DNA from 3 places in the Streptomyces sp. NPDC049887 genome. Region 1 is predicted to be linked to each of the others. Evidence: riboswitches for the same ligand, from Rfam matches in the RefSeq annotation. Region 1 holds a riboswitch; each other region holds the start of a gene.

Evidence for each region. A riboswitch is a leader RNA that binds a small molecule or an ion and turns the genes downstream of it on or off. The one in region 1 is predicted to bind cobalamin.
Region 2: another riboswitch for cobalamin. It lies ahead of AB0J10_RS08140 ((2Fe-2S) ferredoxin domain-containing protein); the one in region 1 lies ahead of cobN (cobaltochelatase subunit CobN).
Region 3: another riboswitch for cobalamin. It lies ahead of AB0J10_RS09865 (prenyltransferase/squalene oxidase repeat-containing protein); the one in region 1 lies ahead of cobN (cobaltochelatase subunit CobN).

The regions. Positions count from the first base shown of each region.
Region 1 is NZ_JBFAMM010000009.1:97,250-102,772, forward strand. It holds gene cobN (cobaltochelatase subunit CobN) at 1-3,603, opposite strand, end outside; cobalamin riboswitch at 3,640-3,775, opposite strand; gene AB0J10_RS13830 (hypothetical protein) at 3,823-5,145, shown strand; gene AB0J10_RS13835 (precorrin-8X methylmutase) at 5,142-5,523, shown strand, end outside.
Region 2 is NZ_JBFAMM010000005.1:89,042-94,564, reverse strand. It holds gene AB0J10_RS08150 (iron ABC transporter permease) at 1-815, opposite strand, end outside; gene AB0J10_RS08145 (ABC transporter substrate-binding protein) at 893-1,888, opposite strand; gene AB0J10_RS08140 ((2Fe-2S) ferredoxin domain-containing protein) at 2,027-2,428, opposite strand; cobalamin riboswitch at 2,468-2,662, opposite strand; gene AB0J10_RS08135 (SDR family oxidoreductase) at 2,872-3,999, shown strand; gene AB0J10_RS08130 (SDR family NAD(P)-dependent oxidoreductase) at 4,093-5,523, shown strand, end outside.
Region 3 is NZ_JBFAMM010000006.1:133,933-139,455, forward strand. It holds gene AB0J10_RS09855 (energy-coupling factor transporter transmembrane protein EcfT) at 1-627, opposite strand, end outside; gene AB0J10_RS09860 (SCO2322 family protein) at 933-1,601, opposite strand; gene AB0J10_RS09865 (prenyltransferase/squalene oxidase repeat-containing protein) at 1,601-2,860, opposite strand; cobalamin riboswitch at 2,971-3,105, opposite strand; gene AB0J10_RS09870 (MBL fold metallo-hydrolase) at 3,292-4,356, opposite strand; gene AB0J10_RS09875 (aldehyde dehydrogenase) at 4,646-5,523, shown strand, end outside.

The sequences.
Region 1 (5,523 bases):
GTCGCCCTCCAGGTCGCCCTCCGTCTCGAGGAAGACCTGGCGCAGGGCGTCGACGACCGCCGGGTCGGGCTTCTCCCACATGCCGCGGGACTCCGCCTCCAGCAGTCGCTCCGCGATGCCGTGGAGGGCCCAGGGGTTGGCCTGCTGGAGGAACTCGCGGTTCTCCGGGTCCAGGACGTACGCCTCGGCGAGCTTGTCGTACATCCAGTCGGCGACCACGCCGGTCGTGGCGTCGTAGCCGAACAGGTAGTCCACGGTGGCGGCGAGCTCGAAGGCGCCCTTGTAGCCGTGGCGGCGCATCGCCTCGATCCACCTGGGGTTCACGACGCGGGCCCGGAAGACGCGGGAGGTCTCCTCGACGAGGGTGCGGGTGCGGACCGTCTCCGGGCGGGTGGAGTCGCCGATGTACGCCTCGGGCGCGGTGCCGCGCAGGGCGCGCACGGTGGCGACCATGCCGCCGTGGTACTGGAAGTAGTCGTCGGAGTCGGCGATGTCGTGCTCGCGGGTGTCGGTGTTCTTCGCCGCGACCGCGATCCGCCGGTAGGCCGTCTCCATCTCCTCGCGCGCCGCGCGGCCTTCGAGACCGCGGCCGTAGGCGTAGCCGCCCCACACCGTGTAGACCTCGGCGAGATCGGCGTCGGTGCGCCAGTCGCGGGAGTCGATCAGCTGGAGCAGTCCGGCACCGTACGTGCCCGGGCGGGAGCCGAAGATACGGGTGGTGGCGCGTCGTTCGTCACCGTGCTCGGCGAGGTCGGCCTGGGCGTGGGCGCGTACGAAGTTGTCGTCGGCGGGCTCGTCGAGCGCGGCGGCCAGCCGGACCGCGTCGTCGAGGAGGCCGATGACGTGCGGGAACGCGTCGCGGAAGAAGCCCGAGATGCGCAGTGTGACGTCGATGCGGGGGCGGCCGAGCTCGGCGAGCGGGACCGGTTCGAGGCCGTTGACGCGGCGGGAGGCGTCGTCCCAGACGGGACGGACACCGAGCAGCGCCAGCGCCTCGGCGACGTCGTCGCCGGCGGTGCGCATCGCGCTGGTGCCCCACAGGGACAGTCCGACGGACGTCGGCCAGGAGCCGTTGTCGGTGCGGTAGCGCTGCAGAAGGGATTCGGCCAGGGCCTGGCCGGTCTCCCAGGCGAGGCGGGAAGGCACGGCCTTGGGGTCGACGGAGTAGAAGTTCCGGCCCGTCGGAAGGACGTTGACCAGGCCGCGCAGCGGCGAGCCGGACGGTCCGGCCGGGACGAAGCCACCGTTCAGCGCGTGGACGGTGTGGTCGAGTTCGTCGGTGGTGGCGGCGAGGCGCGGCACGACCTCCCGGGCGGCGAAGCCGAGGATGTCGGCGACGGCCTTGCCGTGGCCCTCGGCCACGGAGGCGACGGCGGCCTGGTCCCAGCCGGCGTCCTCCATGGCTTCGACCAGGGCGCGGGCGCGGGCCTCGGCCTCGTCGGCGGTGGTCCGCGTCGCGGCGGACTCGTCGAGGCCGAGCGCCTCGCGCAGTCCGGGCAGGGCGGTCGTGCCGCCCCAGATCTGCCGGGCCCGCAGAATCGACAGGACGAGGTTGACGCGCTCCGGGCCGGTGGGCGCGCCGCCGAGGAGGTGCAGTCCGTCGCGGATCTGGGCGTCCTTGACCTCGCACAGCCAGCCGTCGACGTGCAGCAGGAAGTCGTCGAAGCCGTCGTCGTCGGGGCGGTCCTCCAGGCCGAGGTCGTGGTCGAGCTTCGCCGCCTGGATCAGGGTCCAGATCTGGGCGCGGATCGCCGGCAGCTTCGCCGGGTCCATAGCGGAGATCTGGGCGTACTCGTCGAGCAGTTGCTCCAGGCGCGCGATGTCGCCGTAGGAGTCGGCGCGGGCCATCGGCGGGACGAGGTGGTCGATGAGGGTGGCGTGGACGCGGCGCTTGGCCTGCGTGCCCTCGCCCGGGTCGTTGACCAGGAACGGGTAGACCAGCGGCAGGTCGCCGAGCGCGGCGTCGGGCGCGCAGGCGGCGGACAGACCGGCGTTCTTGCCGGGCAGCCACTCCAGGTTGCCGTGCTTGCCGAGGTGGATCATCGCGTCCGCGCCGAACCCTCCTTCGTCCTGCCGGGCGGCGATCCAGCGGTAGGCGGCGAGGTAGTGGTGCGAGGGCGGCAGATCGGGGTCGTGGTAGATCGCGATCGGGTTCTCGCCGAATCCGCGTGGAGGCTGGATGACGATCAGCAGGTTGCCGCGGCGCAGGGCGGCCAGGACGATGTCGCCCTCCGGGTTGCGGGAGCGGTCCAGGAACATCTCGCCGGGCGCCGGGCCCCAGTGCTCCTCGACGGCCTCGCGCAGTTCGGAGGGAAGGGTCGCGTACCAGCGCCGGTAGTCGGCGGCCGGGACGCGGACCGGGTTCCGGGCGAGCTGCTCCTCGGTGAGCCAGTCCTGGTCGTGGCCACCGGCCTCGATGAGCGCGCGGATCAGTTCGTCGCCGTCCCCGGACGCCAGGCCGGGGATCTCCTCGGTGCCGAAGTCGTAGCCCTCGTCGAGCAGCCGGCGGAGCAGGGCGACGGCGGAGGCCGGGGTGTCGAGGCCGACGGCGTTGCCGATGCGGGAGTGTTTCGTCGGGTACGCGGAGAGGACGAGCGCGAGGCGCTTCTCGGCGTTCGGGATGTGCCGCAGCCGGGCGTGGCGCACGGCGATGCCGGCGACGCGGGCGGCGCGCTCGGGGTCGGCGACGTACGCGGGGAGGCCGTCCTCGTCGATCTCCTTGAACGAGAACGGCACGGTGATGAGGCGGCCGTCGAACTCGGGGACGGCGACCTGGCTGGCGGCGTCCAGCGGGGACAGCCCCTCGTCGTTCTCCTCCCAGGCGCTGCGCGGCCCGGTCAGGCACAGGGCCTGCAGCACGGGCACGTCGAGCGAGGCGAGTGCGCCCGCGTCCCACGCCTCGTCGTCCCCTCCGGCCTGGGCCTCGGCGGGCCGGGTGCCGCCGGCGGCGAGGACGGTGGTGACGACGGCGTCGGCGTCGCGGAGCCGTTCCAGCAGTTCCGGCTCGGGGGCGCGCAGCGAGGCGACGTACAGCGGGAGGGCCCGGCCGCCGGCGTCCTCGACGGCGTCGCACAGGGCGCCGACGAAGGCGGTGTTGCCGCTCATGTGGTGGGCCCGGTAGTAGAGCACGGCGACGAGCGGGCCGCTGTCGCGACGCGGGGTGCGCTCCATCTCGCCCCACGTGGGGGCGGGCGCGGGCGGCGCGAAGCCGTGGCCGGTGAGCAGGACGGTGTCCGACAGGAACCGGGCGAGCTGCTCCAGGTTGTCCGGGCCGCCGTGGGCGAGGTAGGCGTGGGCCTCGGCCGCGATCCCGATGGGGACGGTGGACGTCTCCATCAACTGGGCGTCCGGGGCCTGTTCGCCGGTGAGGACGACCACCGGCCTGCCCTGCGCCAGCAGCGCGTCGAGGCCCTCCTGCCAGGCGCGGATGCCGCCGAGGAGGCGCACGACGACCAGGTCGGTGCCGTCGAGGAGCTCGGGCAGCCGGTCGAGGGGAAGACGGGAGGGATTCGCGAAGCGGTACCGGACCGGGCCCTCGGCGGCGCGGGCGCTGAGCAGGTCGGTGTCGGAGGTCGACAGCAGCAGGATCGTCGCGTGCGTCATCGCGTGCGCAGGCCTTCCTCGGGGTTTCCGCGCCCCGGGTGGTCGTGGTCGGCGGGAGTTCCTGACTCACCGGACCCCGTCGCCGGGACCCGGTTCACAGTGGCGGGACCGCGCCGGATTCCCACCGGGCTTCCTCCCTAGGGCCCTGGGACCCTGTGCCGTTCTGCATAGTAGAGGCTGCGGCCCGCCGGCAGGGCGGCCACCTGGAAGGACGTGGGTATGCTCGCCGCCATGCCGCCCACACCGACAACCCCTCCGGACCGGGGCGAACGCCGCATACGGGACCGAGGTGACGCCTGCCCGGGCGCGCTGCGGCTGCATGCGGCGGACGACGGGCTGCTGGCCCGACTCCGCCTTCCCGGCGGCTTGTTGACGATGCATCAGTTGTGCGCGCTGGCCACCGCGGCCGAGCGGCTGGGCGACGGGGCGCTGAGCGTCACCTCCCGGGGGAACGCCGAGCTGCGCGGCCTGACGGACGGCTGCGGGGCGGAGCTGGCGGAACTGCTGCGTGACGCCGGGCTGCTGCCCTCCGACACCCATGAGCGGGTGCGCAACGTCGTGGCCTCGCCGCTGGCCGGACTGGACGGACTCGGCAGCGCCGACGTGCAGTTGTGGGCCCGGGAGCTGGACGCCCTGCTGTGTGCGAGCGACCGGGCCGCGGGTCTCTCGGGCCGGTTCCTGTTCGCCCTGGACGACGGCCGTGGCGATGTCGCCGGACTCGGCGCGGATGTGACGTTGCTCGCAGGGGCGGACGGACGGGCGGTGCTGCGGGTCGGGCGCCACGCCTTCCGGGTACCTGCCACCGACGCGGCACGCGCGGCGCTCGCCGCTGCGGAGGCGTTCCTGACCGCCGGCGCGGGCACGGGGGCGTGGCGCGTGCGGGAGCTGCCGGAGGGGCATGAGATCGGCGTGGACGAGTCGCTGGAGCGGGCGGGGGTGGCGGCGGAACCGCTCCCCCATGTCACCGGAACGGAACGCTCCGCCCCGGGTGCGGCCCCGGAACCGCCCGAGGATCGGCCCGAGGGACCCGGCACCGGACCGCTGCCCGGCGTCGTTGCGGGACCGGACGGCTGGACCGTGTCCGTCGCCGCTCCGCTCGGACGGCTCACCGCCGCGCAACTGCGGCAGCTGCTGCCGGCGCCCGCGAACGAGGTGCGGCTGACCCCGTGGCGCGGGGCCGTCGTCCCGGGGTTCGCGGACCGCGGCACGGCGCGGGCACACCTCGACGCACTCGGGCGGGCGGGTCTCATCACCGGCACCGACTCGCCCTGGTGGGGGGTCGGCGCGTGCACCGGCCGGCCCGGATGCGCCAAGTCCCTGGCCGACGTGCGGGCCGACGTGACCCCCGGCCGGGGCGGACTGCCCGTGTACTGGTCGGGCTGCGAGCGGCGCTGCGGCCGTCCGCAGGGGGAGTACGTGGACGTCGTGGCCACCCGGGACGGCGCGTACCGGGTGACCGCCCACGGCACCCCCGTACCCGTGCCGTCCCGCGCCGAACTCGAAGGCACCATCGCCACAGCCCGAACCCGTACGACGAAATGAGCGACAAGACCGTGTTCGACTACGAGAAGGACGGGGCGGAGATCTACCGCCAGTCCTTTGCCACGATCCGCGCAGAGGCCGCGCTCGACGCGCTCCCGGCCGACGTCGGCCAGGTCGCGGTGCGGATGATCCACGCCTGCGGCATGGTCGACCTCGTCCGCGACCTCGCGTACTCGCCCGGGGTGGTGGCCCGGGCGCGAGAGGCGCTGCGCTCCGGGGCCCCGATCCTGTGCGACGCGCAGATGGTGGCGAGCGGCGTCACCCGCAAGCGGCTGCCCGCGGGCAACGAGGTGATCTGCACGCTGTCCGACCCGTCCGTGCCGGAGCTGGCCGCCCGGCTCGGCACGACCCGCAGCGCCGCCGCGCTCGAACTGTGGC
Region 2 (5,523 bases), on a different contig from region 1:
ACCGCGACGATGGTACCGATCATGACGGCGACCAGCGTGAACATCGCGGCACGGAACCGGTGCACGTCCAGACCGAGCGCCACGGCCGCCTCCTCCCCCGCCAGCAGCAGGTTGAGCGGACGGCAGGCGCCGAGCAGGACCGCCGTGCCGAGCAGGACGGCACCGACAGGGATCCACACCACCGTCCAGGTGGTGCCGCCCAGCCCGCCGAGCATCCAGCGCAGCGCCGACTGCGTCTTGTGCGGGTCGTCGGAGGTGACGATCAGAAAGCCGGCGAGCGCCGACAGCACCTCGGCCATCGCCACGCCCGCCAGCACCAGCCGTACGGTGGTCATCCGGCCGCCGGACCGGGCCAGGAAGTAGACGGCGACCAGGGCGGCGAGAGCGCCGAGGAACGCCGCCACCGGCAGTGAGAACACCCCGAACAGGGTGAGGTTGAAGACGACGACCAGCACCGCGCCGACCGAGGCGCCCGACGAGACCCCGAGCAGCATCGGGTCCGCGAGGGGATTGCGCACCAGCGCCTGCAGGGCCATCCCGCACACGGCGAGTCCCGCGCCGACGACGCCGGCCAGCAGCACACGAGGCAGCCGGACGTCGATGACGATCGTCTCGCGCACCGGTGTCCAGGACGGGTCGGCCAGTGCCGGATGCACCCGGTGCAGCAGGATGCCCCAGACCTGGTCGGCCGGCACGCTGATGGATCCGGCCGCGACCCCGGACGTGACCGTGACCACGACGAGCGCGCCGAGCAGCAGGAGCACGAGCGGGTAGGGAAGCCGCTTGCGGCCCGGGACCGTGTCCTCCCCGCCCACCGCTCTCCGGAGGCTCGCCTCCGATCCGGCGCCCGCGTCCTTCTCCTCGGTCACGCCCACTGCGTCGGTCGTGCCGCTCACTTGAAGCGATCCGGGTGGATCTGGCGGGCCAGGGACTCCACTGCTGCCGGCACCCGGACACCCAGCACCGTGGACGAGAGGGGCAGCACTGCGAACCGCTTGTTCCTGATGGCGGGTACGTCCTTCAGCGCCGGATTCGCCAGCAGGAACCTCTTCTTGTCCTCGACGGGCTGGTCGCCGTAGTCGTAGATGACGATGACCTCGGGCGCGCGCTCGGCCACCTGCTCGAACGACACGTCACCGAACGCCTTGTCCAGGTCGGCGAAGAGGTTCACCGCGCCCGCCTGCTTGATCATCTCGTTGCCGATGCCCGCCCCACCCGCGGTGAAGGCGGTCTTGTCGCCGCTGTCGTAGACGAAGAGCTTGGCCGGCGTGACTCCGGCGAGCTTGCTCTCGACCGTGTCCAGGGTGGCGTGGAGCTTCTTCAGCTCCTGATCGGCTCGTTCCGGCACACCGAAGACCTTGGCCACATTCCGGATCTCCTGGTCCATCGTGGCCATCGTCACAGGCCCGGTCGGGCACTCCTCGATGTTGAGGTAGGAGTTGATCCCGGCCTTGGACAGGGCGTCGCGGCCGCGGCCCTCCTTCTCGTCGAAGGTGCTGGCGAAACCGCCGTAGGCGAAGTCGGGTTCGGCGGCCAGCAGCGTCTCGAAGGACGGGTACTCCTCCGCGATGACCTTGATGCCGTCATACGCGTCCTGGTACTCGGGGAGGATCCTGTCGTCGAGGTAGGCCGTGCCCACCATCGTCTTCTCCAGGTCCAGCGCCAGCATGACCTCGGTCGCGTGCTGGTTCAGCGACACCGCGCGCTGCGGAGGACGCTGATAGGTCGTCTTCACACCGCAGTTGGAGATGGTGACGGGGAAGCCGTCGACGGCGGGGCCGGCTGCCCGGGCGGCGTCGTCCCGGGTGGCGCTCCCGCCACAGCCGGATATCAGCAGGGCCGCGGCGGCCATCGTCGACAGCAGGGACATCGGGCGCTTGCCCATCATGTGGTGGGTCCTCTCACCGCTGGGTGGAACCGGAACGATCCGGATGGTGGTCCGGAGGACGGCCGGGTACGCCGGCCGGCCGGTGGCTGAGTTCTGTCGGTCGGGTCGATCGGGGCGGGTCGGGTCAGTCGCCTCGCGTCAGCTGTGGAGCCGCCGCGGCGGCCGATGGCGCGGAGTCCCGGCCCGGGCGTGCCGAGGCGGGGTGAGGAGGTGGAGGTCCAGGAGGTCCGGCAGCTCCACGAGGCCCGGTGCGCCCGCCCGTACCCAGGCGGCGATGTCCCCGGTCGCAGCGGAGTTGTCGACGAGGCCGACCCAGACCGGCCGGCGGCCGGCGGCGCGCCACTCCGACGAGGGCTGCACGACGACCGCGTTCGCCTGCTCGCACACGTCGGGACACTCGGTGCCCCGGACCGGGGTGTCCCCGGCCGGACGGGCGGTCCGCTCACCGTGGTCCGCACCGGTCATCTTCGGACTGCCGCAGTCCCGGCACACCACGACCCGGCACGGCACCGATCCGCCCCGCGACACCTTCATGGGCATCACGACAAGCTCTCCTCCCCGGGGAAATCCGCCCCAGTCACATCGAGGAGGCGACCGCGTGAGTCTCCTGGCTCTCGGGTCAGTGCTCGTCCCGACCTTCCCACCCGCTTCCGGGCAGTGGTCTGTTCGGGATTCGCTCGCCGATCACAGTGGCGGGACCGCGCCGGATTCACACCGGCTTCCTCGTTCCGCCGTCGCCTTTGTCGCGGGCCATCATGGCAGAAGGAAACGTCATCCCGTACGCCCGCGAAGCAATGAGCCGTGGTGAACCGCAGCACACACCCCGCGCACGAGAGCGTTGTGCGCCGCCGCGCTCGACCACGAACCGGGGCGGCCGAAGAGCTCCCGCGAATCACGTCCTCGCGGGACGCCCGGCCTGATGGTCCTTCAATACGATTTAATGCGATTTTGCTCTTTTGATCTACATAACCCATTGTGGAGCGGTGACCGTTCTGATTACCGGTGCTACCGGCTTCGTGGGTTCACGCATCGCGCACGCGTTGCTGACGACGCGCGATCAGCGACTCGTCGCACTGGGACGCGGTGAGCTTTCGGAGCTGCGCGATCGCGTCGTCGCCGCGATCGGCCTGCACGGTGCCGTGCCCAGTGACGCTCTCCTGCGGCTGCGTTGCGTCACGGGCGATGTGACACTGCCGCGACTGGGCCTGCCGCCCGCACTGCACGCCCGGTTGGCGGGGCAGGCCGATGCCGTCTGGCACTGTGCGGGAGACATCGCTCTGGCCGGGGAGCGGGAGCGTCTCTTCCGGGTGAACACGCAGGGTACCGCCCACGTGCTCGCCTTCATGGACCAGACGGGGCCCGCATGCCGACTGGTGCATGTGAGCACCATGGCGGTCGCAGGCAGCCGGCCCGCAGGACTGGTGCTCGAAGACGATCTGACCGACGTCCACGGCTTCGTGACGCACTACGACGCGTCGAAGTACGCGGCGGAGCAACTGGTCCGCCAGTGGGCGGCCCGACGTGCGCGTCCGGCGGTGGTGCTGCGACCCGGCGTGGTGGCCAGTGACCGGCCCCTGCCGGCCAGTGCGGCCGAACACCCCCTGGCTCAGCTGGGGAAGATGGTCGAGGTCCTCGCCGAGGGTGGCGCGCCCGGTATCCCTCCGGTGGCCGAACGCCCGCCGGGGAGCGAGGTGCGCTTGCGGATCAAGGCGTCAGCCTCCGCCACCTTCAACATCGTGCCGAGCGACTACGCGACCGAGGCGATGGTCCGCATCGGGTACGACACGCCCGGCGGGGACACCGGGGTGCGCACGTACCACATCGTCCACCCCACGCCCACCCGACTGGCAGACGTGCTCCGTGCCTTCGAGGGGCATCACGCCGGTCTGCGACTGGAGTGCGTGGAGGAACTCGACCGGGCGAGCGTGGCTGAACTCTTCGTCGCCAGGCACTTGACGGGCTTTCTCAGTTACTGCCGGCTTCGACACCGATTCGACCGCACCCACGCACTGGCGGACACCCCCGGGCTGCCGGAGCCCGCGGCGGTCGATGCACGGTTCCTTCAGCGGGCACTCGGATTCGACGCCCTGCCGGCCTCTTCTCCGGGGTAGCGGTCCCCGGCGGCTGCCCCCCTCATCGCCACGGCAGCGCGAGCGTTCCGCCGTGCTTGCCTGAACATCCAAACCAGTCTGTTGGGAGCACAGTTGCCCTCGCATATGCCCTCGCTGTCCGATGACGCCATTGCCGTGGTGGGCACGGCCTGTCGTCTGCCGGGCGGGATCCACCACCTGGACGACCTGTGGGCCGTGCTGGCGGCCGGTGCCGACCTGGTCGGAGAGGTGCCGCCGGACCGCTTCTCGACCGCGGACTTCGTGGACACCAACTGGCGTCCCGGGCAGTCGTACACCGCGGCGGGCGGCTTCCTGAAGGACGTCTCCGGCTTCGACACCACCTACTTCACCGGGATCTCCCCCAGGGAGGCAGCCCAGATGGACCCCCAGCAGCGGCTGCTGCTGGAGATGGCGGTGGAGGTGCTGGACGACGCGGGCACCGATGCCGCCCGGCTGGAGGGGTCGGACACAGCGGTGTTCGTCGGCTGCTCGAGCCGGGACTACGGTGAGTTGCAGTCGATGTCACCGGAGTCGGTCAACGCGTACACGATGTCGGGGATGGCGGGCGCGGTCGTCGCCAACCGCCTGTCGCACTACTTCGACTGGCACGGACAGAGTGTCACCGTGGACACCGCCTGCTCGTCCGCACTGACCGCCTTGCACCAGGCGTGCGAGCACCTGCGCAGCGGACATGCCCGCCTCGCGGTGGCCGGGGGCATCAACGTTCTCCTCAACCCCCATCTGTACGCCGGTTTCTGCAGCGCCTCCATGCTGTCGCCGACAGGCCGGTGCCGGCCGTTCTCCGCCGAGGCGGACGGGTTCGCCCGAGCGGAGGGCGGCGGCCTCGTACTGCTGAAGCGGCTGGCCGACGCCCGGGCCGACGGAGATCGTGTCCACGCGGTGATCCTGTCCAGCGGCGCCAACAACGACGGACGCACTCCCGGCCTGGCACTGCCCAGCAGCGTCGCTCAGCAAGCGCTGCTGCGTCAGGTGTACGCGCAGGCCGGGCTGGTAGCCGACGACGTCGCGTATCTGGAAGCCCACGGCACGGGCACCCAGGCCGGGGACCCGCTGGAGGTGGAGGCCATCGGCCGTGCGCTCGGGGTCGGCCGCCACCGGGGGCCCCTGCCCATCGGTTCGGTCAAGAGCAACCTCGGGCACATGGAGGCCGCCGCCGGCATGGCGGGCCTGTTCAAGGCGATGCTGGTCCTCAGGCACCGGCAGATCCCGGCCACGCTGCATGCCGAACGACTCAACCCGGCCATCGCCTTCGACGATCTCAACGTGCACCCCGTCACTCGACCTGAGTCGCTCGACTCACCCGGAATGGCGGTCGCGGGTGTCAACTCGTTCGGCTTCGGCGGTGCCAATGCCCACGTCGTCCTGGCCGCCGCCCCGGCGGCCCCCGGCGACCGGCTGCTGCCCGGGACATCACGGTCGGCTGCTCTGCCGGTGGTGGTGTCCGCCCGGACCCCGGCGGCCCTGAAACGGGCCTGCGAGCAGATGGCGGAGCACCTGCAGTTC
Region 3 (5,523 bases), on a different contig from region 1:
CTTCACCCCGCCCGTCGGACGGCCCCGCAGCCGTCGTGCGGTACGGAGCCGGAGCACGTCGGCGACCATGTTCGGCGCGAACGTCATGGCGACGACGACCGCGACCCCCGCCTCGTACAGCGCGCCCGGGAGCGACTTCAGCAGCCGGGCCGGGTTCGCGAGCGCGTTCGCCGCGCCGAGACAGATCAGCAGGGTCGCCAGCTTCGCCCCGTCGTACAGCGCGAACACCATCTGCTCCGCCGTCACCCGGCCGCCGATCCTGACGCCCTGCGCCCAGTCCGGCAGGGGCACCTCGGGCAGCGTCACCAGGACGAGGGTGCCCGGGATGGGCGAACCGAGGACGACGGAGAACACCAGCCGGATCGCGATCACCGCCAGGCCGAGCTTGACGAAGGCGCCGTACGAACGGGCCCAGGGAGCGTCGGTGCGCCGGGCCGCCACGACGTACCCGGCGACGCCCACCAGGAGGCCGAGGAGGAGGGGATTGGTCGTCCTCGAAGCGGCGGTGGCGAGGCCCAGCGCCCAGACCCACCAGGCTCCGGCGTGCAGCGCGTTGCTCCGGCCGGCGGCGGGCGCGCGCAGGGCACCGCCCAGCGGCCGGCGCGCCCGCGGGGCACCGCCGGACAGTCGACCGCCGCGGGGCGCGGCACCGCGCTCGCCGCTCCCGACGCCCGCGCCAGGGTCGTTTGCGGGGCCGCCGACGGGGCCGCCGACCGGGCCGTCCAGGGTGCCGGCGTCCGGGTCGTTTCCGGAACCTCGACCGGAGTCTCTCTCCGCGCCCGGGCCCTCGCCGGCACCGTGGTGGGAGCCCGTGTCCGCGCCCGGGTCGTCTCCGGGGCGGGCGTGCGGGACGCCGCCCAGCAGCCGGACGTTGCGACGCCGTCCGTGCGGCTGCACGGGATCGTCCGGCGGCGGGGGCGCGGGTGGCGGGGTCATCCGCGGCGGCGGGACTGCCAGAACGCCGCCCCGCCCAGCGCGAGCAAGGCCGCGATGCCCGCGAAGAGCCCCAGCGAAGGGCCTCCGTCGGCCGCCCCGGAGGGCTTCCCGGCCGGCGGGGCGGGCGCGCCCGACTCCTCGGACGCCGGGCCCCCGGCCGGGACCTGCTCGCCGCAGCCCGTCCTCGGGTAACCGGAGATCGCGCACAGCAGCGCGTCCGAGTTGTAGCGGAGGGGCTTGGCCACCGCCGCCAGGGCCTCCGCGCTGGTGGCGTCGGAGGGGACCGCGGCGCAGCCGGACGCCGGTGCGGACGGGGGCTTCTCACCGGACGGCGCGTCCGCCTCGGTGCCGAAGTCGATCACGATCCCGACCCGCTTGGTGCCGGGCTTCGCCGGCGTGTCCGCGCACAACTGCGAGAAGGAGGGGGCGGTACGCGGCTTCGCCGAGTCCTGCGAGTCCGCGCTGACGGAGAAGCGGTATCCGTCGACCGAACCGTCGGCCGGCCGCGCCGTGGCCGGTCCCTGGGTGGCGTAGGCCCAAGCGGCGCCGTCGGACTGCCAGAACGACCAGTACCGGTAGCCGGCCGCCTGCGCCTGCCCCGCCACGCCCGGTACCGCGAGCACGGCGCCGAGCGCGAGGAGGAGCGAGATCACTCGCCGGTGCATCACGGCTGCCTGCTCTTGCGGCGGCCGCTGATCAGGATGCCTATGCCCGCACCCGCCGCGAGGCCGGCACCGACGATCCACCAGATTCCGGCGCTGTCTCCGCCCTTGTGCTCCTCGCCCGCGTCGCTCTTCGCCCGCGGAGCGGGCGGCGCGGTGGTGGAGACCGGCTCGGGACCGGTCGCGTTCAGCTGTCGTACGAGGTCGGCGCCGCCGAAGTCCCGCGGGTCGTCGCCGTGGGCGTGCGCGGCGAGGATGAGCTGCGCGTACGCCGCCGGGCCGCCGTCCTTCGCCCACGCGGCGGAGTTCTTCTCCAGCCATCGGACCGCCGTGTCCGCCTTGTCGCCGTGCCCGGCGGCGGAGAGCGCGAGGACCGCGTCCGCCGTGTTGCCGAAGTCCGGGAGCGGGGACGGGTCGGCGGCGCCCGGCATCGGCGGCGAGTCCAGATGGCCGGTCTTCGCCAGCGCCGTGGCCAGGTACGCGGCGCCGTTGCGGGCCGACTGCTCCGGGGTGGCCTTCGCCGGGGAGGCGCAGGCGGCGGGGGCGCCGTCCGGCTCCGGGCCGGAGACGACCAGGCCGCGGCCCAGCCCGGCGAGCACGGCGGCCGCGGTGGCGTCGCCGTTGGCGAGGAGCTTTCCGGTCTTGTCCGGCTGGTAGGCGAAGGCACCGCCCCCGGCCTTGTCCGAGCACGGCACGGCGAACGTGACCAGCGCGTCGAACGGGTTCTTGCCGCTCTTCGACTTCACCTCGCCCGGCCGCGCCTTGGCCGCGGCGAAGGCGCCGATCACGACGGACGTGGAGTTCGCGTCGGACGGCATGCCCGGGTTGTAGCTCCAGCCGCCGTCCTCGTTCTGCACGGACCTCAGCCACTCGAGGCCCTTGTTCACGGCGTCCCCGTGGCCGCCGAGGGCACGCAGGGCCTGTACCGCCGCGGCGGTGGCGTTGGTGTCCATCACCGTCTTCGCGTCGCACGGCCCGGAGACGTCCGCGCGGTAGGAGGCGAAGCCGCCGTTCTCGCACTGCTGCCCGGTGAGCCACCCGACGGCCTGCTCGGCGGGCACGGTCTTGACGACATCCTGGGCGAGCAGGGCCAGCGACTGCCGCCACACACCGTCGTAGGTGGGGTCCTTCGTGCCGTAGAGCCCGGTCGGGAGCGCGGCCGACGGGGAGGGGGTGGGGGCGGCCGTCGCTGCCGGGGCAGCGGCCACGCAGAACACGGCGGAAGCGGCGGCGAGCGCTGCTGCGCTGCGGCGAACGGACATGGCGGGCTGGGCCTCTCCTGCGGGGAGCCGGGCACAGGCACGCTGAGGTACCAGGCTCCGGCCCCGTATTCCTCGACGGTGCCTGCCAGCGGGCCGGTCCCGATGGCGCGAGCCGGTCACGGCCGGTACGGGGCATTCCGACTCGCCGCCTGCGACGGCGGCTCACGGCTGCGGGTCAGTGCCGGATTCGCACCGGCTTCCCCCCGTACGGGTGTGATGACGACTCGCACACTCTACCGGTCCGTAATCCCCGCCCCTCGGGACGGGCGGCCCAGTACGGCGGAGGCCCTCGGCGGCCTGTCCCCCGGGCCTCGCACGGATCACGGCGGGGCCGGCGGCTCGTGCGGGGGTGCGGCCTCGAGTGGATCTCGCGGGGCCGGAGCGGACGGCGTGAGGGGTCCGGCCAGCGCGGATCACGGCGCGAGCCGTGTTCATCGCAGTCCGCGCGCCCCGGCTCGGCCCACCGCGGTGTACGTCACCGGGTCGCTGCCCGGCACGGCTTCCACCCGGCCCAGTTTCACCAGGCGGCGCAGATGGGCCTCGGCCTCCGAGACGGCGATGGTGCGGGAGCCGTAGGGGATCTCGTCCCACGGCCGGTTCCACTCCATGCACTCGGCCAACTGCCACGGGGTGAGAGGTTCGGCGAGAAGGGACAGCAGCCCGGTCAGCCGCTCCTCGTGGTGGGCGAGGAGCTCCCGGACCCGGGCCGGGGCGTCGGTGAAGGCGTGCTGGTGCGCCGGGAGAACCTCGGCGGCGCCGAGGCGGCCGACGCGTTCCAGGGAGTCCAGGTAGTCGCCGAGGGGGTCGGTGACCGCGCCGTCGTCGGGGTCCTCGTACAGGCCGATGTGGGGGCTGATGCCGGGGAGCAGATGGTCGCCCGAGAAGAGGCGGCCGCGGCCGGGGAGGTTCGCCGGGTGCTCCTCCTCCAGGTGCAGGCACACATGACCGGGCGTGTGGCCGGGAGTCCAGATCGCCCGCAGCCGCCGCCCGGCGAGGTCCACCAGTTCGCCGGGCGCGATCTCGCGGTCGGGCAGGGCCGCCCGCAGCCCGGGAAGGGCCCGCGTCCGGCCGCTCTCGCGGGCCGCGAGCAGCGGGGCGAGGTGCTCCTCCGGCGCCCCGACGGCGGCGAGCTTCCCGACCAGGTAGTCGAGCCAGGCCCCGGGCCGGGCCTCCCGGGTGCGGCGGACGACGGCGATGTCGGCCGCGTGCATCGCGACCCAGGCGCCGGACGCCTCGCGGACCCTGCCGGACAGCCCGTGGTGGTCGGGGTGGTGGTGGGTGACGAGTACGCCGTGGACGTCGGCCACCGCGAGGCCCAGTTCGGCCAGGCCGTCCGAGAGCGCCGTCCAGGAGGCGGGGTCGTCCCATCCGGTGTCGACGAGGACGGGTCCGCGGCCGGTGTCCAGGACGTGGACCAGCGTGTGTCCCAGGGGGTTGTCCGGGATGGGGACCTCGAGGGACCACACACCGCCGCCGTGCTCCGTCACCCGCGTCATCGGCTCCCCATCCTCCCGGCCCGGGCCCAAGAACGAGAACCCGTTCCAATCGTCGCCCAAGTCGACTTCATTGCAAAGGGCTCGGAGGTGTGCCGGGCCGGGGCGGAAGCGACGGTCCGCGGGTGCGTCCCGGAGGCGTTCCGCGGCCGCGCGTCTGCCTCCCGGGTGCGGGTCCCGGCCGTGGACTCCTCCGGCGGGAACTGGTATCTGTTCAGGCGGTCGGCGTATCTGAAATGCCGTCAGAAATGCTGGAGCGCTCGGAGAGCCGGGGTCGCGGGAGGCAGTCGTCATGTCCGAACTGGTGGAGCACGGGAAACTCTTCGTCGGCGGGGAACTGGTCGACCCCCTCGGCACGGACACCATCGAGGTGGTCTCACCGCACACCGAGCAGGTCATCGGACGCGTCCCGCACGCCTCGCGGGCCGACGTCGACCGGGCGGTCGCGGCCGCGCGTGCCGCCTTCGACCACGGGCCCTGGCCGAGGACGCCGCTCGAGGAGCGCATCGAGGTCGTCGGCAGGATCAAGGACGCGATCGCCGTACGGCACGAGGAGATCGCCCGCTCGATCAGCTCCCAGAACGGATCGCCGTACTCCTGGAGCGTCCTGGCCCAGGCGCTCGGCGCCATGATGGTCTGGGACGCGGCCATCACCGTCGCCCGCGACTTCACCTACGAGGAACCGCGCGGCGGAGTCCTCGGCCCCCTCCTCGTGCTGCGTGAACCGGTCGGCGTGGTCGCGGCCGTGATCCCCTGGAACGTCCCGCAGTTCGTCGCCGCGGCCAAGCTCGCGCCCGCCCTGCTCGCCGGCTGCGGCGTGGTCCTGAAGCCGTCGCCCGAGTCCCCGCTGGACGCCTACATCCTGGCCGACATCGTCCGTGAGGCCGGCCTGCCCGAGGGAGTGCTGTCGATCCTCCCCGCCGACCGCGAGGTCAGCGAGTACCTCGTCGGGCATCCCGGCGTCGACAAGGTCTCCTTCACCGGCTCGGTCCCGGCCGGCCGGCGCGTGATGGAGGTCGCCGCCCGCAACCTCACCCGCGTCACCCTCGAACTCGGCGGCAAGTCCGCCGCGGTCGTCCTGCCGGACGCGGACCTGGAGACGGCCGTCCAGGGCATCGTCCCGGCGGCCTGGATGAACAACGGCCAGGCGTGCGTGGCCCAGACCCGCAT